DNA from 3 places in the Pseudomonas sp. S09G 359 genome. Region 3 is predicted to be linked to each of the others. Evidence: predicted binding sites of a transcription regulator. Region 3 holds the regulator's gene; each other region holds the start of a gene.

Region 1 (7,863 bases), 380 kb from region 3:
AAGCAACTGGCCGCTCGCCAGAGTCAGCAGGGAAACAGCAACGAGTTTGGCAAACATGTGAATCTCCAAGGCAGGGTTTAAAAACGCGGATTGCGGTAAGGGTGCCTCAAGCAGGCTTGAATTCTTATGATCTGCATCAACAGATTGTATACAACTTTAGGCTATCAGACTGATCAACACAATCTACCAGCCAAAGTACTACGACCCGCCTATGATCGGCCCATCACCCATCGGAGGCTCTGCCATGCACTTCAATCAATTCTTCAACGGCCTGCTGGCCGCGTACGCCTGCGGTAAGTGAAGGCCAAGCGCGCTGCTAAGCTGCTACCATAGCGACCCAAGGCAGCTGCGCGCCGCCACCCTCACCTTCGACCCTAGAGGATCGCCCATGGCCAAACCTAATTACTCCTTCGCCAAACGTCAGAGAGACTTGGCCAAGGAACAGAAGAAAGAGGAAAAACTGCAACGCAAGAAAGCCGCTGCCGATGAAGAAGCAGGCGCACTGAACCCGGATGCCGATGGTGAAGTAACGAGCGACGAGACCGAAACACCAAAAGATCCGGCTGAATAACTGACCGCTCCCACCCTGTGGCGAACGGATTTTTCGTGGCGAGCGGGCTTGCTGTGGCGAGCGGGCTTGCCCGCGTTGGGTCGCGAAGCGGCCCCCATCGATGCCCGTGGTGCTTCATAAAGATCGTTGAATCAGTTATCGGGGCTGCTGCGCAGCCCAACGCGGGCAAGCCCGCTCGCCACAACACGCCTGCTTGCCACAAAGCCTGCTTACGACAGTAAGCCCGGCAATCATTCCAGCGGCATCACCGTTACCCGCACCTCCGGGTCATGGCTCCCGCCCCCCAGAATCACCCCCCGCAACGGCGACACATCGGAAAAGTCCCGGCCCCAGGCCAAGGTGATGTGCTCCAGTGCCGGCTGCACATTGTTCGTCGGATCAAAATCCACCCAACCGGACACCGGGCAATACACCGACACCCACGCGTGGGACGCATCGGCGCCGATCAGCCGTGGCTGGCCGGGTGGCGGCTGGGTCAACAGGTAGCCGCTGATATACCGCGCCGCCAGGCCCCGCGAGCGCAGGCACGCGAGCATCAGGTGGGCGAAGTCCTGGCACACACCGCGCCTGCGCTCCAGCACCTCAACCAGAGGCGTGGCGACCTGGGTGGCTTCGGCATCAAAGGTGAATTCGCTGAAAATCTTTTCCATCAAGGCCTGCACGCCCAACAGCAACGGACGGCTCGGCGGGAAGCAGCTCTCGGAAAACTCGACGAAGGTTTTTTTCAGGTGCACGTAGGGCGATTCGAAACGGTAGCGGCAGGCTTCGATAATCTCCAGTGACAGCGGCTGGCTGCTGTAGGTCAGGCTGTCACGGGTCTGGTCCCAGGCCGGCGAGTGCTGGAAATCCAGCACCGGCCGCGCCAGCACTTCCACGGTCAGCCCGGCATTCACCAGCAACTCATCGTGGGGCCGCTCGAACGCCAGGCGTGTGATCGGGTTGCCGAACACGTCCAGCTCATCGCGGCGCGCCGTGGGCTCGGGGCTGATGTCCAGCTGCTGCCAGGTGCAGCGCTGCCAGGCGCACGGCCGCGGCCATAAATGCGCCAGCTGTTGGGCCAGCGACACCGGGCTGTCGTAGTGGTAATGGGTATCGTGAAAGATCTGATAGCGCACGCTCATTACACCGACACCGTTTGCTGGCTGACATCATCCACATGGGCAAAGTGGCGCAACGCCAGGCGATCCGACACTTGCCCACTCTCATCGGCGACCGCTTGCAGCAGGTCGGCCAGGCCATCCAAGGCCGCACGCACGCTGGCTTCGCCAAACAACGGGTTCTCCAGGCAGCCCAGGTCGAAGCGCGCCAGGCGCTCCACCAACGGCGCCAGACCGGTTTCCCGCGGCACGCCGAAGTCGTCATTGAGGCGACGCAGGGTGCGGCTTACCAGTTTGAGCTGGAACAGCACCGCATGGGGGTTCTGCTCATCCAGCAGCAACAGGTCGAGGACCGGAATCAACTGCGGCACCGCCAGGTAGCGCGAGCGATAGGTGATGCTACTGTTGCCCAGCTCCAGCAACCATTCCAACCCGGCCTGATCGAACACCGCCACGCCGCGCAGGAACGCCGCGAGGCTGCTGCTGAGAAATTGCAGGCGCTCGATGCGCCGCCCCATCATCAGAAAGCGCCAGCCTTCGTCGCGGGTCATGTCGTCCAGGGCAAACCCGGACAACGCCGCCAGCGACATCACCAGGCGGTTGAGGAAGTCCAGCAGCTCGCCAAAATCCGGCGCCTCGCTTTCCAGCTCCATGGCTTCGCGTTGCAGCTCGACCAGTGCCTGCCAGTTCTCGCGGGACAACTTGCCGCGCACCTGGGACGCCGCCCACTGCAAGCGCTGCAGGTTGGCGCGCAGGCTGGACGGCCAGTCATCGCCGAGCATGGCGGCGAGCAGGCGCTCGGGTAACTCGCCCTCCTCCGGCAGCAGGCGCAGGCTCTCACCCAGCTCGACCGCCGCCTGCAACGCCAGCGGGTCATCACCGTCGACATACCGCGCCAGCACGATGCGCAGCCAGCGCGCACTGTCGTCGCAGCGCTCGCAATAACGGCCGAACCAGAACAGGTTTTCCACCACACGCGACGGCAGATACGGATCGCGGCGCACCAGGTCATGGGCGCCGATCGTGCGCTGTGCACGCCACTGTTCGCCACCGGCGGCACGTTCACCGAGGACCCAGGTGTCCTTGCTCGCGCCACCGCGCTGCATCGACACCACCTCGGCATCGGCCTCGGCCGCCACACGGGTCAGGCCGCCAGGCAGCACGCGGTAGCCATCGGCGCTGGCCACGGCATACACGCGCATGCCGATGGCACGGTGTTGCAGGTGGTCTTCCACGGTGTGCCACACCGGCGCCTGGGACAGTTGCGCCAACTCCTGGGCGACATACGCGTAAGGCCGCGCGCGCATGCGTTCGGCCAGGGCCTGGCGTTGTTCGTGATTCAAATCACGGCCGAATACCGGGGCGAAGCTTTGCGACGGAAATGCCGGTTTGATCAACAGCTCGGGCAGCTTCTCCAGCGCCTCGGCCAGTACCGGCGCCTCACCGCACCACCAGGTGGCGATGGACGGCAGGATCAGTTCTTCGCCAAACAGAAATTCATTGATCTTGGGCAGGAAGCCGAGCAGCCCCGGCGACTCCAGCACGCCGCTGCCCAAGGCGTTGGCCACCAGCACATTGCCCTGGCGCACGGCGTCGAGCAGGCCCGGCACGCCGAGGGCCGAGTCGGTGCGCAGCTCCAGCGGGTCGCAGAAGTCGTCGTCCAGGCGGCGCATGATCGCGTGTACCCGGCGCAGGCCACTGAGGGTCTTGAGGAACACGGTGCTGTCGCGCACGGTGAGGTCGCCGCCTTCGACCAAGGGGTAACCGAGCTGGCGCGCGAGGTAGAGGTGTTCGAAATAGCTTTCGTTGAAACGCCCAGGGGTCAGCAACACGATCAGTGGCGGCTGGTCATCACTCGGCGCCTGGCGGGCCAGGGTTTCCTGGAGCGTGCGGAAGAAACCGGTGAGGTGCTGCACCTGCAGGTCGCGGTACAGGTCCGGGAACGCACGCGACACGATGGTACGGTTTTCCAAGGCGTAACCCGCGCCCGACGGGGCCTGGGTACGGTCGGCGGTGACCCACCAGCGGCCATCCGGGGTGCGCGCCAGGTCCACGGCGTACAGGTGCAGGAAGGCGCCGTCGGGTGGCTGGATACCCTGGCACGGCCAGAGGAAATTGTTATGCCCGAACACCAATTCCGCCGGCAGCAAGCCTTCCTTGATCAGGCGCTGCGGGCCGTAGAGGTCGGCCAGCACGGCATTCAGCAGGCGCGCACGCTGGGCGATACCGGCCGACAGGTGCTGCCACTCGTCAAAAGCCAGCACATGGGGCAACAGGTCCAATTCCCACGGGCGATCGGCGCCCTTGGGGTCGGCGTAGACGTTGTAGGTCACGCCGTTTTCCTGGATTTGCCGGGTCAGCAGCGCCTGGCGCTGGGCCAGTTGCGCAGGCGTGCTGCGCTGCAAGTGGTCCAGCAGGCGCTGCCAGTGGGCACGTACCGCGCCACTGTCATCGAGCAGTTCGTGATAGGTGCCCGCAGTCAGCGGGTAACGGTCGAGCAAGTCGGACATGGAACGCTCGGCAGAGGCAAGGGGAGTCAGTTTAAATCAAATTCACTGCAATCTAATGTGGGATGAAAACACCTGTGGCGAGTGGGCTTGCCCGCGTTGGATTGCGTAGCAGTCCGATTTTCTGGGGCCGCTGCGCGTCCCAACGCGGGCAAGCCCGCTCGCCACAAGGGCACTTCAGTTCCACATGGGGCGCGCTTAGTCATTTTTATGGGGGAAACGCCGCAGATCCAAGGTCATCGGCAATTCATCATTCACCACCACTGGCGGCACGGACAGCTTGCCAGGCGTGTGGCCGAGGCGGAAAAACCGCGCCATCCGCCGGCTCTCGGCCTCATTGGCATTCACCGGCAAGCTGTCGTAGTTACGCCCGCCCGGGTGCGCGACATGGTATTGGCAGCCGCCCAATGAGCGTTGCATCCAGGTGTCCAGCAGGTCGAACACCAGCGGCGCGTGCACCGGGATGGTCGGTTGCAGGCAATTGGCGGGTTGCCAGGCGCGATAGCGCACGCCAGCGACAAACTCGCCCACCCGCCCGGTCGGTTGCAACGGCACCGGGATGCCGTTGCACGTCAGCAGATAGCGCTGCGGCGGCAGGCCGCTGAGCTTCACTTGCAGGCGTTCCAGGGACGAATCCACATAACGCACCGTGCCGCCCACCGCGCCTTCTTCGCCCAGTACATGCCAGGGTTCCAGGGCCTGGCGCAGTTCCAGTTCGATACCGCTGACCGCGTAGTCGCCGACCTTGGGAAAACGGAACTCCAGGTGCGCGGCAAACCATTCGGCTCGCAGCGGGTAGCCGGCGGCGTTGAGTTCAACGATCACGTCGGCAAAATCCTGCTCGATAAAGTGCGGCAACAGGAAGCGGTCGTGCAGCTCGGTACCCCAGCGCGCCAGCTTCGGCGGCGCATACGGTTCACGCCAGAAGCGTGCGACCAACGCCCGCAGCAGCAGTTGCTGGGTCAGGCTCATGCGCGCATGGGGCGGCATTTCAAACGCGCGCAATTCCAGCAGGCCCAGGCGGCCGGTGGCGCCATCCGGTGAGTAGAGCTTGTCGATGCAGAATTCGGCGCGGTGGGTGTTGCCCGTCACGTCGATCAACAGGTTACGCAGCAGCCGGTCGACCAACCACGGCGGGCATTCTTCGCCGGGCGCGGGGATTTGCGCGAAGGCGATTTCCAGCTCGTACAGCGCGTCGTTGCGCGCTTCATCCACCCGTGGCGCCTGGGAGGTCGGGCCGATAAACAGGCCGGAAAACAGGTAGGACAAGGACGGATGGTTATGCCAATAGCTGATCAAACTGCGCAGCAAATCAGGGCGACGCAGAAACGGCGAGTCCTTGGGCGTGGCGCCCCCCAGCACGAAATGGTTACCGCCGCCGGTGCCGGTGTGGCGGCCGTCGATCATGAACTTTTCAGTGGTCAGGCGGGTTTGCCGCGCCTCCTCATAGAGGAATTCAGTGCGTTCCACCAACTCGTCCCACGTGGCGGACGGCTGCACGTTGACCTCGATCACACCTGGGTCCGGCGTGACCCGGAAGTTGCTCAGGCGCATATCGAACGGCGGCTCGTAGCCTTCGAGCAATACCGGGCAGTGCAGTTCTTCGGCCGTGGCTTCGATGGCGGCAACCAGCTCCAGGTAGTCCTCGACGCGCTCCAGGGGCGGCATAAACAGGTACAGGCGCCCTTCCCGTGCCTGGGCGCACAGCGCGGTGCGGGTCAGCCAGTCGGCGGATTCATCCACCTTGGGCACACGTTCATCGTTCGGCGCGGGTTCGCCGTGGCTTTGCAGTTGGGCGCTGGTCGGCAGCTCCGGTTGGTCCTGGTTAGGGTCGGTGGGGTGCACGAACGGATACTCCGCCGCCGTCACCCACGGCTGCGAGGCCAGCGGCAGGCGATAGCCCAGGGGCGAATCCCCCGGCACCAGGCGGCAGTGGTTATCGCGCAGGTACCAGCGCCCGCTCTGCCAGCGATCATTGGCGGCGGTGCGCGCCAGCGGCAGCACCTGGCCGATGACGGTATCCAGGCCTTGGCTGAACACTTTGCGCAGGCGTTCGCGCTCCAGGTCGTCGCTCAGGCGCGGGTCCTGGGCGGTGACGTTTTGCGGCAGCGCGCCTTCACGCCACAGGTAGTAGAAATTGTCTTCGAACGCCGGGAACACAAAGCGCGCCGGCAGCTTCAAACGCTCGGCGACGCTGGCCAGGAAGCGCCCGGCCATTACGCCATCGGCGCCATAGTCCTGTTGCTCATCGGCGATCAGCGCGCTGTTGTGCCAGATCGGCACGCCGTCGCGGCGCCAGAAGCAATTAAGCGACCAGCGCGGCAGCTGCTCGCCGGGGTACCACTTGCCCTGGCCAAAGTGCACCAGGCCCTTGGGCGCATAGTGTTTGCGCATGCGCTGGAACAGCTCGGCAGACAGCCGGCGCTTGTCCGGCCCGAGCGCGGCGGTGTTCCACTCGGCGCCGTCGGGGTCGTCGATGGACACGAAGGTGGGTTCGCCGCCCATGGTCAGGCGCACGTCGTCCTTGAGCAGGTCGCCGTCGATCTGTCGGCCCAGGGCCTGGATCGCCAGCCATTGCTCCTCGGTGTAGGGCTTGGTCACCCGAGGGGCTTCCCAGATCCGCTCTACCGACATTTCGTGGGTAAATTCACACTCGCACGGCTCCACCAATCCACTGATCGGCGCGGCGGAAGACGGATCGGGACTACAGGCCAACGGGATATGGCCCTCACCGGCGAACAGACCGGAGGTGGCATCCAAGCCGATCCAACCGGCACCCGGCAAGTACACCTCGCACCAGGCGTGCAGGTCGGTGAAGTCCACCTCGGTGCCGGACGGGCCGTCGAGGGCTTTGACGTCGGCGGTCAGCTGGATCAGGTAACCGGACACAAATCGCGCCGCCAACCCCAGGTTGCGCAGCAGTTGCACCAACAGCCAGGCCGAATCGCGGCAGGAGCCGGAGGCGTTTTCCAGGGTGAATTCCGGGGTTTGCACACCGGGTTCCATACGGATCAGGTAGCCAATATCGGCCGCCAGGCGTTGGTTGAGGCCGACCAGAAAATCTACCGCCGGCAATGGCGTGCGGTCGATGCCGGCCAGGTAGGCGGCAAACCGTGGCGTCAGCGGCAGGGTTTCCAGGTATGGCGCCAGCTCGCGCTGCTCATCGGCAGCGTAACTGAAGGGGATTTTTTCGGCGTAGGGTTCGAGGAAAAAGTCGAACGGGTTGAATACCGCCATCTCAGCGACCAGGTCGACTTCGATGCGCAGTTCGTCAGTTTTTTCCGGGAACACCAGGCGCGCCAGGTAATTGCCCTGGGGGTCCTGCTGCCAATTGATGAAATGCTGCTCGGGCAACACTTTCAGCGCGTAGGACAAAATCCGCGTGCGGCTGTGGGCCGCCGGGCGCAAACGCACGATCTGCGGGCCGAGTTCGACAGCGCGGTCATAGCGGTAATGCGTAACGTGGTGCAACGCGACATGAATCGACACGGCGGCCTCCTGCGAGCCAGGGCATGGGCACAAAGCGCGCAAGACTTATGCCAGAGCGGCGGTCATTGCGCTTTATCGTAAGACCCGGTGCAGTACAGCACCAAAACGACGCCAACGGTGGGGTGATGGTGCATGACCTGCACATATTTGTGGCGCGAGTGGGTGCAGCGGTAGCGGTTGGGTGGGCGCAGAGGTGGGG
Region 2 (7,863 bases), 2.4 Mb from region 3:
CAAAAAACTCTTCCCCGACAGATACCGCGCAGAGCCCGTCCTGGTCAAAAACCAATAAACGCCACAAACCCAATGTAGGAGGGGGCTTGCCCCGATTGCGGTGTGTCAGTCACCACCGCCATCGGGGGCAAGCCCCCTCCCACAGTTGAGTCCTCAGTCTGGCCTAGACCACTTCCAGGTAGGAACTATGTATCGCTCGCGCCAGCTCGCGCACGGTGTCGATAAAGTCCGTGAGGCGGCTGTGCAAGCCGTCTTCAAGAATCTCATCAATCCCCGTATACCTGAGCCGCGCCTCGAACTCTGCCGCCAGCCGTTGCGCCGTGCGGCCGTAGCTGCCCGGCAGGTCGGCGAGGATATGGCTCAGTTCCTCGATACACGCATGCAACGAACGCGGCACGTCGCTGCGCAGCAGCAGCAGTTCCGAAACCGAGCGCGCATTCAAGGCATTCGGATACAGCTCGGTATACGCCTCGAACGACGACAACGCGCGGAGCAGGGCGCTCCACTGGTAGTAGCCGCGTGCCGACAAGTCGCTGACTTCTTCAGATTCTTCGCCGAACATCTCATAACGTGCATCCAGCAGGCGCAAGGTGTTGTCCGCGCGCTCGACAAAGGTGCCCAGGCGGATAAACCGATACGCGTCATTGCGCATGATGGTGCCGGACGTGGCGCCACGGAACAGGTGTGAACGCTGCTTGACCCAATCACAGAAGTGGCTGATGCCATGCCGCGCCAGGCCGCCGGCGGCGATGCTGCGCATTTCCAGCCAGGTGGCGTTGAGGTTTTCCCACATGTCGGCGGTGATGCGCCCACGCACGGCGTGGGCATTGCCCCGCGCGGCGCGCAGGCAGTTGTAGATGCTGGCGGGGTTTTCTTCGTCGAGGGCGAAAAAATGCAGCATGCGCTCGGCATCCAACTGCTGGTGGCGCTCGAGGTAACTGTCCAGCGTGCCGCTGCTGAGCAACGACATGGCCAATTCATCCAGGCCATCGCTGCGCCCGGCCTGGGGCATCAACGACAGCGAATAACTGACTTCAAGCATGCGCGCCAGGTTTTCGGCGCGCTCCAGGTAACGGGACATCCAGTACAGATCTGCTGCGGTTCTACTCAACATACTCAGCCCTCCACCACCCAGGTGTCCTTGGTTCCGCCGCCTTGGGACGAGTTGACGATCAACGAGCCTTCACGCAGCGCCACCCGCGTGAGGCCGCCGGGTACCAGGCGGGTTTCCTTGCCAGAGAGCACGAAGGGCCGCAGGTCGATGTGCCGGGGCGCGATGCCGTTTTCGACAAAAGTCGGGCAGGTGGACAGGCTCAGGGTGGGTTGCGCGATGTACGCGTGGGGGCGGGCCTTGATGCGCTGGCGGAAGTCTTCGATCTCGGCCGCCGTGGACGCCGGGCCGACCAGCATGCCGTAGCCGCCGGAGCCTTGGGTTTCCTTGACCACCAGCTCTGCCAGGTTGGCCAGCACATGGGACAGCTCGTCGGGTTTGCGGCATTGGAAGGTCGGCACGTTTTGCAGAATCGGCGCTTCATCCAGGTAGAACTTGATCATCGCCGGCACGTAGGGGTAGATCGATTTGTCATCAGCCACGCCGGTGCCGATGGCATTGGCCAGCACCACATTGCCGGCGCAGTAGGCGGCCACCAGGCCGGGCACGCCAAGCATGGAGTCGGGGTTGAAGGCTTTCGGGTCGAGGAAGGCGTCGTCGATACGCCGATAAATCACGTCCACCGGCTTCGGCCCGTCGGTGGTGCGCATGAATACCTTGAGGTCGTGCACGAACAGGTCGGCGCCCTCCACCAGTTCCACGCCCATTTCACGGGCCAGGAATGCGTGCTCGAAAAACGCGCTGTTAAAGCGGCCCGGGGTCAGCACCACCACATTGGGGTTGTCCAAGCGGCTGGAGCTTTTCAGGGTTTTGAGCAGCAGGTTGGGGTAGTGGTCCACCGGTGCGATGCGCTGCTTGGCGAACACTTCCGGAAACAGGCGCATCATCATCTTGCGGTCTTCAAGCATGTAGCTCACGCCGCTGGGAGTGCGCAGGTTGTCTTCGAGCACGTAATAGGTGCCGTCGCCGTCGCGTACCAGGTCGACACCGGAGATGTGCGAGTAGATGTCGCGGTGCAGGTCCAGGCCGACCATGGCCTTCTGGTAACCCTCGTTGCCCAGCACCTGGTCTGCGGGAATGATCCCGGCCTTGATGATGCGCTGGTCGTGGTAGATGTCGGCGAGGAACATGTTCAGCGCGTTGACGCGCTGGATACAGCCACGTTCGATCACGCTCCATTCACTGGCGGGGATGCTGCGCGGGATGATGTCGAAGGGGATCAGGCGCTCGGTGTCTTGCTCGTCGCCATAAAGGGTGAAGGTGATCCCGGCGCGATGGAACAGCAAATCGGCTTCGCGTCGACGCTGGGCCAGCAGTTCCGGCGGCGTGTTGGCCAGCCAGCGGGAGAAATCCTGATAGTGCGCACGGCACTCGCCGTTTGCATCATTCATTTCATCAAAGAAAGATCGAGCCATTCCAGTACCTTGTCAGTGCCGAGGGGTGCGTGGGGTGGCACTGCCGCTTTAAAAAACGCATTTTTTTATGAGCCCGTGGCTGATGGTGCCAACAGACCTGGTCCTTACTTTCTTATGGGGTCGGCTCTGGGTCGGGGGGTAACGAATGCTCCTGTATCCGGGCAGATGAATGGATAAAGCAATGCTTGTGCCGGAATGAGCATGTAACGCTGATTAAGCCCTTAGGGTAGGCCGCTTCAGCGCTTGATCGCGAAAGTGAGCTTGCTTGCGCTGGGCTACGCACTGAGCGCGAGGCAAGGCCGCACCATCTTGGGTTGCTGAGAGCGCCCCAAGATAGGGCATTGATGGGTTCGAGCCGACGCCTTTTTACCTTGATTTACCGCCAGGGGGATTTAGCTGAAATGCACCGGTTTGTATTCAATTTTGAGTGTTTCAAACACGGGCGTTTTGCCTTGAGCTGCGACGTTGATCTGTATTTGGGTACCGTTGTTTTTTTCGATGTGTTGGACCTTTTGCCCGCTATACATATTCTGGATTCTGCTATCTACCAATAGATGGATTTCGTTTTCAGCTAGGCTGGGAAACTCACCGCGAACTTGCGTCTCTAGGTAGTCACGGATTTTTTCCATACTTGTCGAGCCGAATTTTAACGTCACCGTACCTTCATAGGCTTTTACAGTCTTACCCACCTCTTTTTGAAATTCTTTGGCAAACGAGTTATCTGCGCCATCTGCGGAGTAACAGATCAAAAGCCGGATATTGCTATAACGCGAGTCTGCCGGATCAATGCCTTTACTCCTCAAATGAGCAACCAACTCTTTTGCGGTGTAATGCTTGTCGTCAACCTCCACCAGAGCGGGCTTTTTCTGCAGCCTGTCCAGTATCCCGCGGTCAACGCCGTGAGCAACCACATTAAGTCGCGTGCCGCCCTTGTGGGCATCCGTATAGGTGTGAACTGCGCCACCCAGCACGTGAACCTCATTCATCGCTCCGCCCATCTGTGCAAAGGTGCTTTGACTGATGACAGTATTCGGTTTTGCCCCTTCGCCGGGCTTTACACTGCTCTGCGACTTCAGGCCGATCCTTTGCCGACTGGATGCCGACTTACTAGGGTGGGCCACGGCACCCAAGCTGTCGGGGGCGTTTGCCGAGGGGGTGTCGCTGACAAAGTTATCCAGCGCCTTGCCGTAAGTCTGCTGCGTGATCGGATCATAGGCGTACCACTTGTTGGTCGCCTCATCTAATTTAGCCAGGGTTTTGCTTTCAGCGGCGCCATTGGCGGCTTTATACGAGCCTTCGGCGATATCACGCCGCTTCGACAGTTCAAGCAGATTTACACTCTGGTAGGAACCGCGCAGGCTTTTGACGCCTTTGTAGGCAGTTCCCGTCGCCACACGACCGAGTTTAAGGGCGCCACGCCCCAGATCATCCACACCGTCCAACGGGTTGAGCGCGCCAAGCGCCGCCCGCCCAACGATCCTGCCAACCTTACCTATTTTTGACAGTGCGGACGCTGTGCTCGCAACGACTTTGGCGCCCTTGGCGAAGGCACTGCCGAAGCCGACCGCGAAACCGAAGATATCGAGGGTCAAATCGAAAGTGCCTCCGCCAATATTGCCCGATTTGAAATTTTTGATGGCTGAATAGAATGGGATAAAATCAAGTGCAACTTTCGAGACTTTTTCATGCACTGGCACTTCGGTGTCAAAGGTGGTTGCGCCTTTGGCATAACGTTCTACTGCGGGGAAGTTCATGTCCGCGATCAGTGTATTGACAATGTACTGGGTCCTGGCACTTCCGAAACAATTCTGTACGGTTGGCATACCGGTTTTTTCATCCAGTAATCCAGGTGAGTGCTCTCCCTCACGTTGTACTCTTTCGACCAATATCCCGGTGTGGCTAGGTCTAGCAACAAGGTCTGCGTGCCGTATGTAATCTTTTTCTGGAAGCTTTGAAATGGAACCCTTTGTTCGATCAAACTCGTAGTAGGTGGCCTTGCCATTTCGCTCAGTCTGAAATATCAACACGCCATCTGCCACTCGATCGCGTTGATTGGTTTCAGGGTATCTAACTTCTTCGAGGGGGGTTAATTTACCATGCTCCAAATTCTCACGGTCTTCCGGCGGCAGCTTGGAAATAAGGTACTTGAAGTGTGCGGCAGTGGTTTTTTTGACCGCATTGGCGTAGTTGCTAAACGGTTCCTGGAACAGTGCATCCGGGCGTGGCAGCTGTTTAAGCTTTTCCAGGATATTCGGTACGTCTATCTCGCTCGATGAGGAGACCCACGCAGTCGGTTTTCCATCTGCATCAATTTTTTTTACACCTAAAGTTGTTACCTGCACAAAAGTACGACCAAATTTACCCCAGTTATCCGCCGACGCGGGAGAACCCTGGAGCGCTCGACCATCGATATAGAGATCCAGTATCGAGTAGGGCCCAGGGTAATGCCGGTTTGAAGGATGCAACGTTATATTTTTTTGCTCGAACAGTACCGGGTCCATGTCTGGAAAGGCGTTCTTCAGCTGTTCCAAAGCAATGGACTCGACAGTCGGCATTTCTGTGACGTGGGTTTCGGCTGCGGCTTTCAGTTCGCTTACTTGTGCCGTGAATTGCTCGCGCACGGCCTTTATCGCAGTTTCCGTCACCGGATAACTCATGCCGTTGGCGACCCCCCATTGCTTGATAGCCTCGTTCTGAGCCGCATATTCGACAGCGCGCTCTGTTTCGGTGATCGGTGCTATGTCGGCTTCGAGCATGATTTGCGCGTAGCTCGCCATCGCTGTCGAGCCTGGCACTTTTGCTTCCATACGGGCGACCGCCGTGGTGAAGCTGACCCAGCTGTGGGTGCCCACTGACACTTGTTCCGGAATGTCCTTGACCAGGAACTCCGGTGCCTGGCTAGCCAGTAAAATGTGTGCCTGGATCACAGCATTCTCGGGAGATGACGCTTTGCTTGTGGCGACCAGGTGGTTAGCCAACTGCTGAATGACCGTCGCTGGAGGTTTACCCATGTTGTCGGCCGAGACCGGCCGGTAACCTTCAATAACGCCCGGTGTACGGCTATACGCCGGGGTGCCGACGCCTTTGCTGCTCGTCACGTTCAAGGCCGCCAGCAACCAGTCGGTGGCACTGCCCTTAACCGAACGGGCCTCGAAGGTCGCCTGAATGGCCTGGCCCAATGCCTTGCCCCTGGGTGAATTGATTAATTCGTTGATCAACTTGCGCGGATCACGTTGCTCCTCTGGAGAAATTTGCCTGCCGTTCAGCAGGTAGTCCAACACGTTGCCAAAGGGGCTCAACACCAGATCGCCGAACTTGCCCGCACGTACATCCGCCTGCAATTGTTGCTGGCTGTTCTGGTCAAGCGGTACGGGCCAGTTCAACGCGCCACCCAGGTTGCCATCCGGTGGTGCGTTGGAGGCCGGAGTCGACAGGGATTTTGCGAGGTTCAACACCTCTTCGCGAGTGGTGGGGATATCCCAGCCATGATCCTCCAGCAGTTGCTGAAGGCTTGCGTGGGTTTTGACAGGATAGGTACTGTCGGAGGCCAGGTTGACCCTCTTGGTCTTGAGTTGATCCTCAATGGACCCTGCGTCTGCGTTGGCGGCCAAGTGTTGCAGTTCTACAACGATTTGTTGCCGGTTGACCAGGTCGCCCAAATGCGATTTCTGGTCTTGAAGGGCGCTCTCGCTGCGCGATGCGATCAAACTTGTATCAGTGGTCGGGTCGAGAGCGGTAAACGTCTTGGTTTCGGCGAGTTCCTCAGCACGTTTGCGCATTGCCGGTTCCGTCAGGCCCAACCTCTCTTTATAAAAACGCCCCACCAGCTCATATGGAACAGGCTCAGCGATATCGCTTACCGGCGGCGCGAATGTCGTGTCGAGGTGTCCTGCAGCGAGCACCCGTGCGGCCTGGAGGATAGGCCCGCTGATCGCGCGCCAGTGCGGATCGTCTTGCCCGAGGGTATGGATCGTTTGTTTTGCATCCAGCGAGCGTTGAAGCGAAAACGAGATTTGACCCGTTTCCGGGTTGAGTCTGATCGACCCAACGGCGATGCCTTTGTCTTGAATCCACTGCTTAACGTCGGGTGACTGGAAAGCGCCGTGCAACTGGGCCCACCACTGGCCGAATGTGGAGTGGGGAGGGATGGGATGGATCTTGGCATCCGGCCGGTGATCGGCAGTGCTTAACAGCGCATTTCGATACTCGCGTGTCAGCTCGCGATCACCCTCGATGCGCGAGCCCGCTGGTGGCGCTGGGGCGTAGGAAGCCTCACGCTCTTGTGGGGGCGTGGCGGGCATGCTCTGTGGGAGCGAAAACTGCGGTTTTGTAGGGGGCTGACTGGAAACAGTGTTCATAGTACTTGCCAATGGAAGGGTTCGGCGGGGCTCCTGCTCTGAAGTGCCTCCGTGGCGCTGACCCTATGTCGCTCTGGCTCTTGAATTGGTTCCTTCACGGCGCAGTTCATTATCTGGCTGTTATCACGACAACGTCTTACGCAAGTCGCAGCAGGTTTCCTATCGGCGCATGAACAAACTTGAACTTCACCCCAGCCCGATTCTTCTAAGGTATCTCAGCCCAGCAGGGAGCACGGATGTGCCCAGAATCATTTCACCCGACACCCCGGAAGCGAACCTGACCGATCACAGCGAACACAACGCGAAAATCTTCGGCTCGCCCAAGGACCGCCTGGATTTTTACCGGCGCGAAATCCAATACGAAACCACCATCCTGGCCAACCGCACCGACGCCTACCTCACGGCGCAGTCATTCCTGGTGATCGCCTTCGTTTCCGGCATGGGCAACCTGAACCCGGAGTGGGGCAAGTTGTTCACCCTGATAGTGCCGGTGTTCCTGGCCTTGCTCGGTATTCTCAGCTCGTTGAACGCCTGGCCGGGTATTCGCGCCGCGTACGAAATCATCGACCATTGGCACTATAAGCAGAGCGAACTGCTGCGTAGCGAGCCGGTGATGGGCATGGCCTACGATGAATCGCCGTTGTTTGCCGAGATGGAGTCCTCCCACAAGGGCTATCGCAAGTCGCTGCTGTTCTCAATGCGCGCGCCCTGGTTGTTCATGGTGTTCTGGGTGCTGCTGGGCGCCTATGCGTTTTACATTCAGGTGGATAACCCCGGTTCTTAAGCAATTGGAACTTCACCCCCGAGCGCGCGACCTTACTTGAACGCAGGTTGCGTTTTCGAAAGAGGTGACCCATGAGCACAGATAAAGATCCCCAAGTCAGTGACCGTAACGACCCCGCCATCGATGGCGGCGAGCCGGCGCCCGGCACGGCGGCCGATGCGCCGAAAGACCCGAAGCCCGCCACCGACCCCAAGG
Region 3 (7,863 bases):
GATCATCGCCCAGAACCTGCTCAGCAGCCTTGAACTGTTGGCCAATTCCAGCCGCCTGCTGGCGGACAAGGCGATTGCCAGCTTCAAGGTCAACGAAGCCAAGCTTAAGGAGGCGTTGTCGCGCAACCCGATCCTGGTGACCGCACTCAACCCGATCATTGGTTACCAAAAGGCCGCTGAAATCGCCAAGAAAGCCTATCAGCAAGGCCGTCCGGTGATTGATGTGGCACTTGAGCACACCGACTTGCCCCGTAGCCAACTGGAGATCCTGCTGGACCCGGAAAAGCTCACGGCCGGCGGCGTGTAATCACCGACCCTGCTTTGGAGGCTCACCATGGAGCACTGGAAACGCACGATCGAACGGGCCAATCGCTGCTTTATGGCGGGCGAGCTGGTAGACGCTCGCGAGGCGTACTTGCAAGCGCTGGCCCTGGCCCAAGTGTTGTTCGAACGCTGGGCGGATGCCGACGAAGCAGTGGCGGCTTGCGTCATTTCCCATCACAACCTGGCGGATCTGCACTTGCGCCTGAACCAGCCGGAGGAAAGCGCGGAGTACCTCTGCGCGATCCACCAGCGTTTGCTGCAGACCATGCAGGACCCACGCCTCAGCCCGCAGTTGCGTGAAGCGGCCCTGCGTCAGAGCAGCAAGACCTACGTTGAATTGCTGAATTTCATCAGCGATCACGGCGAGTACCCGCGCACCCATCGTTTATTGGGCGGTACTGCGGCGCAACCGACCACGTCTCAATACGGAGCACATTGATATGACCTACACCTTGCCTGCATTGCCTTACGCCTACGATGCCCTTGAACCGCATATCGATGCGCAAACCATGGAAATTCACTACACCAAGCACCACCAGACCTACATCAACAACCTCAATGCGGCAGTCGAGGGCACCGAGTTCGCCGGCTGGCCGGTAGAGAAGTTGGTGTCCAGCGTGCAGCAACTGCCGGAAAAACTGCGCGCAGCCGTGATCAACCAGGGCGGCGGCCACGCCAACCATTCGTTGTTCTGGGCAGTGATGTCGCCAAAAGGCGGCGGTAAGCCGGAAGGCGCGCTGGGTAAAGCCATCGACGAGCAACTGGGCGGTTTCGACAGCTTCAAGGAGGCGTTCACCAAGGCCGCCTTGACTCGTTTCGGCAGCGGCTGGGCGTGGCTCAGCGTGACCCCGCAAAAGACGCTGGTGGTGGAAAGCAGTGGCAACCAGGACAGCCCACTGATGAACGGCAACACCCCGATCCTCGGTCTGGACGTCTGGGAACATGCTTACTACCTGCTGTACCAGAACCGTCGCCCGGAATACATCAACGCCTTCTACAGTGTTATTAACTGGCCCGAAGTCGCCGCACGCTATCAGGCTGCTTTGGCCTGACATTCAACTCACATAACAAGATCTAAGGCCGATTATGGGCACTGAAACACTGGCGATCAGCAGCGGGCGAATGTTTCGTTATGCGTTTGGCTCGCTGCTGCTGTTGGCAGGTACTGCATTGCTGGTGGCCCACGGGCTGGCCTGGCTGGACTTGGAGCCGCGAATCCTGCGCGCCTTGCAAGGCGGCGCGATCTGCGCGCTTGGCACGGCGCTGGGTGCGGTGCCGGTATTGGTGATCCGGCGCATGCCGGTGGCGCTGAGCGATACCTTGTTGGGTTTTGGTGCCGGGGTGATGCTGGCGGCGACGGCGTTTTCGCTGATTGTGCCAGGCATCGCCGCCGCTGAAGGCCTGGGGTTGTCGCCTTGGGGTGCCAGTGGCTTGATCAGCTTTGGCATCATGCTGGGTGCATTCGGGCTGTATCTGGTTGACCGCAAGGTCTCCGGCGCCAGCCCGGAAATGCTCGTAGGCACGCCGGACAAACCGGTAATCCCGCCGCGTATCTGGCTGTTTGTGTTCGCCATCATCGCCCACAACATACCCGAAGGCATGGCCGTAGGCGTTTCCGCCGGCGGCGGCATGCCGGACGCCGACAGCCTAGCGATGGGCATTGCCTTGCAGGACGTACCCGAAGGCCTGGTGATTGCGCTGGTATTGGCCGGGGCGGGAATGTCGCGGGTCAAGGCGTTTCTGATCGGGGCGGCATCAGGCTTGGTAGAGCCGGTATTCGCCGTGCTCTGTGCCTGGCTGGTGAGCCTCGCCGAGGTGCTGTTGCCCTTGGGGCTGGCATTGGCGGCCGGTGCGATGCTGTTGGTGGTGACCCACGAAGTGATCCCGGAGTCGCGCCGAAACGGTCACGAAAAGCTCGCGAGCCTGGGGCTGTGCATCGGGTTTTGTTTGATGATGGTGATGGATACGGCGTTGGGGTGAGGCCGTTGCAGCCTCACGCCTGTATTAACGGGTGGGTTTACTCACCCTCATCAAAATAGTTGTTGATCAACGCCACCAGCGCGGCCATCGCTTCCTCTTCTTTCTCGCCTTCCGTCTTCAGGTGGATCTTGGTGCCCTTGCCGGCGGCCAGCATCATCATGGCCATGATGCTCTTGCCATCAACCATGGATTCAGGGGTGCGCCCAGCGCGGATCTGGCAAGGAAACTGCCCGGCAACGCCGACGAACTTGGCCGAGGCGCGGGCATGCAGGCCCAGCTTGTTGATGATTTCAATTTCCAGAGCGGGCATCGCGGGGGTGTTCCTTTCAGCTAAGGTCGCGGTGGCGAACCTGGACGTTCTTGAGGGTTTGTTGCAGCACCTGGCCCAGGCGTTCGGTCAGGTAGACCGAGCGGTGGTGCCCGCCGGTGCAGCCGATGGCAATGGTGACATAGGCCCGGTTGCTTGCGGCAAAGCGCGGCAACCATTTGAGCAGGTAGCTGGAGATGTCCTGGAACATCTCTTCTACATCCGGTTGCGCGGCCAGGTACTCGGCCACCGGCTGATCCAGCCCGGATTGATCGCGCAGCTCCGGCTTCCAATAGGGGTTGGGCAGGCAGCGCACATCGAACACCAGGTCGGCGTCCACCGGCATGCCGCGCTTGAAGCCAAACGACTCCACCAGAAACGCCGTGCCGGGCTCCGGCTGGTTCAGCAGGCGCAGCTTGATGGCATCGCGTAGCTGATACAGGTTGAGGCCCGTGGTGTTGATCTTGAGGTCGGCGAGGTCAATGATCGGCCCCAACAGCTTGGTTTCGTCTTCGATCGCTTCGGCGAGGGAGCGGTGAGGGCTGCTGAGGGGGTGACGGCGCCGGGTTTCGGAGAAGCGCTTGAGCAGCGTCTCTTCGTCGGCGTCCAGGTACAGCACGTCGCAATGAATGTGCTTGGCCCGCACTTCCTCGAGCAATTGCGGGAATCGCTCCAGGTGGCTGGGCAGGTTGCGGGCATCAATCGAAACGGCGACCAATGGTTGCGCCAGTTCGGTGTGGATCAACGCGCGTTCCGCCAATTCCGGCAGCAGGCCGGCAGGCAGGTTGTCGATGCAATAGAAACCGTTGTCCTCGAGAACATTGAGGGCGGTGCTTTTACCCGAGCCGGAGCGGCCGCTGACGATGATCAAACGCATGATTACTGCCCGTTTTGTTCATCCAGGACAACCTGATACAACGCCTCATTGCTGCTGGCACTGCGCAGTTTGTCGCGTACTTCCTTGCGGTCGAGCATGCTGGCGATCTGCCGGAGCAGTTCCAGGTGCGCATCGGTGGCAGCCTGTGGGACCAGCAGTACAAACAGCAGGTCGACCGGGGCACCGTCGATGGCGTCGAAATCGATGGGAGCGTCCAGGTGCAGCAGGGCGCTGACCGGTGTCTCGCAGCCTTTGAGGCGGCAGTGAGGAATGGCGATGCCGTTGCCAAAACCCGTGGAGCCGAGTTTTTCACGGGCAATCAGAGCCTCGTAGACATCTTGCATCTCCAGCTCAGGCACTTCGCGGCTGATCAGGTTGGCAATTTGCTCGAGGGCTTTCTTCTTGCTGCCGCCCGGCGCGTTCACGAGGGAACGGCCGGGGGTCAGGATGGTTTCAAGTCGGATCATGGGGGGAGAGTTAGCGACCTGTACCTTGCATCAGGTGCAGATTCTTTTCCTTATGCTTTATGAGTTGGCGGTCCAGCTTGTCGTAGAGCGAGTCAATCGCCGCGTACATGTCTTCATGTTCCGCATTGGCGACGAGCTTGGCATTCGGTACGTGCAGGGTGGCCTCGATTTTTTGCTTGAGCTTATCGACCTCCATGATGACCTGCACATTGGTGATCTTGTCAAAATGCCCCGCAAGCTTGTTCAGCTTGCTCTCGGTGTACTCACGCAGGGGTTTGGTGACTTCCAGCTGGTGTCCACTGATGTTGACTTGCATACAGCTTCTCCTTCGTTGCCAGTGCATAAAGCGGTGGGCAGGAATACCCACCACTGGAACGCTGTGGCCCGCCCGTCACATCAAACGCTTACGCTCGCTGGAAGGCGCGATCCCGAGGGACTCGCGGTACTTGGCGACGGTTCGACGGGCGACCTGAATGCCTTGTGCCTCCAGTAAACCAGCGATCTTGCTGTCACTCAACGGCTTTTTCTGATTTTCCGCGGCAACCAGTTTTTTGATGATCGCGCGGATCGCCGTGGACGAGCATTCACCGCCTTCGGAGGTGCTTACATGGCTGGAGAAAAAGTATTTCAGTTCATAAATACCCCGTGGGGTATGCATGAATTTCTGCGTGGTCACCCGGGAAATCGTCGATTCGTGCATGCCTACCGCCTCGGCAATATCGTGCAGAACCAGCGGTTTCATCGCTTCGTCGCCGTATTCCAGGAAGCCGCGCTGATGCTCGACGATCTGGGTGGCGACTTTCATCAGGGTTTCGTTGCGGCTTTGCAGGCTCTTGATGAACCAGCGTGCTTCCTGCAACTGGTTGCGCATGAAGGTGTTGTCGGCGCTGGTGTCGGCGCGGCGTACGAAACCGGCATATTGCGGGTTGACCCGCAGGCGTGGCACCGATTCCTGATTCAGCTCCACCAACCAGCGCTCGTTGTCCTTGCGCACGATGACGTCGGGGACGACGTATTCGGCTTCGCTGGACTCGATCTGCGAACCTGGGCGTGGATTGAGGCTTTGCACCAGCTCGATGACCTGGCGCAGGTCGTCTTCCTTGAGCTTCATGCGGCGCATCAGCTGGCTGTAGTCGCGGCTGCCGAGCAAATCGATGTAGTCGGTGACCAGGCGCTGGGCCTCGGCCAGCCAAGGGGTCTTGGCGGGCAGCTGGCGCAGTTGCAGCAGCAGGCATTCGCTGAGGGAGCGGGCGCCGATGCCGGCAGGCTCGAACTGCTGGATGCGGTGCAGGACGGCTTCGATCTCGTCCAGCTCGATGTCGAGTTCCGGATCGAAGGCTTCAAGGATCTCTTCGAGCGTCTCGTCCAGATAACCCTGGTTGTTGATGCAGTCGATCAGGGTGACGGCGATCAGGCGATCGGTATCCGACATCGGCGCCAGGTTCAGTTGCCACAGCAAATGGCTCTGCAGGCTTTCGCCGGCGGAGGTACGGGTGGTGAAGTCCCACTCGTCGTCATCATTGCTCGGCAGGCTGCTGGCGCTGGTCTGGTAGACGTCTTCCCAGGCGGTGTCCACCGGGAGTTCGTTGGGAATGCGTTCGTTCCAGTCGCCTTCCTCGAGGTTATCCACCGTGGGGGCGGTTTCCTGGTAGGACGGTTCCTGCACGTCGGGGTTGGGTTTTTGCTCGATGTTGTCGGCCAGCGGGTCTGCATTATCGAAGTCGTCGCCTTCTTCCTGGCGTTCGAGCATCGGATTGGACTCCAGGGCCTCCTGGATTTCCTGTTGCAGGTCCAGGGTCGACAATTGGAGCAGGCGGATGGCCTGTTGCAGCTGCGGTGTCATCGTCAGCTGCTGGCCCATTCTCAGGACTAGCGATGGTTTCATGGCAGGGGCTTAACACCTTATTCGCCGGCGCAATGCGCCATCCACGACAGGGCGCGTGAGCGCCAAACATAAGCAAATTATATGCCTGATATCGGGGGCTTTGCCTAGAGCGCGGTAACAATAAAAATCCGGAGGTTTTCATTGACTCCCGCGCTTCGGGCAAACGACCTGCCACCGCCAGTTTCTACAGGCAGGTTTACAGGCGGAACTCGTGACCCAGGTACACTTCCTTGACCAGTTCGTTGGCCAGGATAGTGGCGGAATCGCCTTCGGCGATCAGCTGGCCATCGTTGACGATATACGCGGTTTCGCAGATATCGAGAGTCTCGCGCACGTTGTGGTCGGTGATCAGTACACCGATACCCTTGGCCTTGAGGTGATGGATGATCTGCTTGATGTCGCCGACCGAGATCGGGTCGACGCCGGCAAACGGTTCATCCAGCAGGATGAACTTGGGTGCAGTGGCCAGGGCTCGGGCGATCTCCACACGGCGACGTTCACCACCGGACAGGCTCATGCCCAGGTTGTCGCGAATGTGGTTGATATGGAATTCCTGCAACAGGCTTTCCAGCTCCTTGCGGCGGCCATCGCGGTCGAGTTCCTTGCGGGTCTCGAGAATCGCCATGATGTTGTCGGCTACCGACAGTTTGCGGAAGATCGACGCTTCTTGCGGAAGATAGCCGATACCGGCACGGGCGCGGCCGTGCATGGGCTGGTGGCTGACGTCCAGGTCGTCGATCAGGACGCGACCCTGGTCCGCCTGGACCAGGCCGACGATCATGTAGAAGCAAGTGGTCTTGCCGGCGCCGTTGGGGCCGAGCAAGCCGACGATCTGGCCGCTGTCGATCGACAGGCTGACGTCGCGCACGACCTGACGGCTTTTATAGGCCTTGGCCAGATGCTGGGCTTTCAGGGTTGCCATTACTCGGCCTTCTTCTTCGGCTGGATAACCATGTCGATGCGTGGACGTGGCGCGGTGACCTTGGAGCCATTGGCGCGACCGGCGTTAGCGATCTGTTTCACGGTGTCATAGGTGATTTTTTCACCTTCCGTGGAGTTGCCGTCGGGGCTCAGTACCTTGGCCTGGTCGATCAGCACGATGCGGTTCTGCTGGGCGTGGTACTGGATAGTCTTGCCGTAGCCCTTCATCGGGCCGGTATCGGCAGCGGACTGCTTCTGTTCGAAGTAAGCCAGGTTGCCTACCGAGGTCACGACGTCGATGTCACCGTTTTGGGTGCGCGTCAGTGTCACGGTATTACCGGTGATCTTCATCGACCCTTGGGTGATGATCACGCCGCCGGTGTAGGTGGCAACACCTTGCTTGTCATCCAGCTGCGCATCGTCAGCCGAGATGTGGATCGGTTGCTGGCTATCGTTCGGCAGAGCCCAGGCGCTCACGCTTCCCAGTGCTGCGCCCAGACCGAGCAAAATAGGGAGAGTTTTAACGAGCCTCATACTGTCCTCTTACGTTCGATAGCAGGTGTATCCTGCTTTCTTTCAAATACGCTTTCATTCCCTTGCCAGTCGATACACCGCCAGCGCCGTCGATTCTAACGTCTTGCTCGGTCTGCGCATATTGCTTCTGCGGGAATACGGTCATGCGACTGCTGGTAATCACCGTGTCGCGGTTTTTTGCATCAGTGCGCGCAACGCGTACCGAATCGATCAGCTCCACCTCGGTGCCGTCCGGGTTGACCTCGCCACGTTTGCTGGTGACGTGCCATGGGAACTCGGTGCCGCGGTAGATGTTTATGTCCGGGTTGGTCAGCAGGGTGACCTCGGTGGCCTTCAAATGCTCGACCTTGTCCGATGTCATCTCGTACTGCACCTTGCCGTCGGGCAGGAACTGCACGCTCTTGGCGTTGATCGCGTAGTAGTCGATAGCCCCTTCGTCAACCTGCGCAGCAGGCTGGTCGAGGAAGCGCTCAGGGCTGATATTCCAGTAGCCCACCGCGAGAAACAGCGCGGCGATGACCCCGAATAGCAGGAAGTTGCGAATCTTTTTGCTCAGCATAAAACGCTC

The links. Region 3 encodes sigma-54, which starts transcription at its own class of promoters, with help from an activator protein. Its sites were predicted from a motif close to ANTGGCATNNANNTTGCTNT; they were not measured.
Region 1: a site for sigma-54 is predicted at 4,212-4,231, ahead of CXQ82_RS02835 (circularly permuted type 2 ATP-grasp protein). Genes of this name have one in related genera too.
Region 2: a site for sigma-54 is predicted at 2,702-2,721, ahead of CXQ82_RS15240 (circularly permuted type 2 ATP-grasp protein). Genes of this name have one in related genera too.

The regions. Positions count from the first base shown of each region.
Region 1 is NZ_CP025263.1:655,680-663,542, reverse strand. Features, by position in the region: gene azu (azurin) at 1-57, opposite strand, end outside; gene CXQ82_RS02845 (hypothetical protein) at 389-571, shown strand; gene CXQ82_RS02840 (transglutaminase family protein) at 802-1,692, opposite strand; gene CXQ82_RS02835 (circularly permuted type 2 ATP-grasp protein) at 1,692-4,178, opposite strand; gene CXQ82_RS02830 (DUF2126 domain-containing protein) at 4,374-7,664, opposite strand.
Region 2 is NZ_CP025263.1:3,397,007-3,404,869, forward strand. Features, by position in the region: gene msrA (peptide-methionine (S)-S-oxide reductase MsrA) at 1-58, shown strand, start outside; gene CXQ82_RS15235 (alpha-E domain-containing protein) at 164-1,114, opposite strand; gene CXQ82_RS15240 (circularly permuted type 2 ATP-grasp protein) at 1,117-2,526, opposite strand; gene CXQ82_RS15245 (hypothetical protein) at 2,919-6,884, opposite strand; gene CXQ82_RS15250 (hypothetical protein) at 7,123-7,668, shown strand; gene CXQ82_RS15255 (hypothetical protein) at 7,740-7,863, shown strand, end outside.
Region 3 is NZ_CP025263.1:1,037,922-1,045,784, forward strand. Features, by position in the region: gene CXQ82_RS04570 (aspartate ammonia-lyase) at 1-307, shown strand, start outside; gene CXQ82_RS04575 (hypothetical protein) at 335-763, shown strand; gene CXQ82_RS04580 (superoxide dismutase) at 765-1,376, shown strand; gene CXQ82_RS04585 (ZIP family metal transporter) at 1,411-2,304, shown strand; gene CXQ82_RS04590 (HPr family phosphocarrier protein) at 2,342-2,614, opposite strand; gene rapZ (RNase adapter RapZ) at 2,631-3,488, opposite strand; gene ptsN (PTS IIA-like nitrogen regulatory protein PtsN) at 3,491-3,955, opposite strand; gene hpf (ribosome hibernation-promoting factor, HPF/YfiA family) at 3,966-4,271, opposite strand; gene CXQ82_RS04610 (RNA polymerase factor sigma-54) at 4,347-5,840, opposite strand; gene lptB (LPS export ABC transporter ATP-binding protein) at 6,037-6,762, opposite strand; gene lptA (lipopolysaccharide transport periplasmic protein LptA) at 6,762-7,295, opposite strand; gene lptC (LPS export ABC transporter periplasmic protein LptC) at 7,282-7,854, opposite strand; gene CXQ82_RS04630 (HAD family hydrolase) at 7,863-7,863, opposite strand, start outside.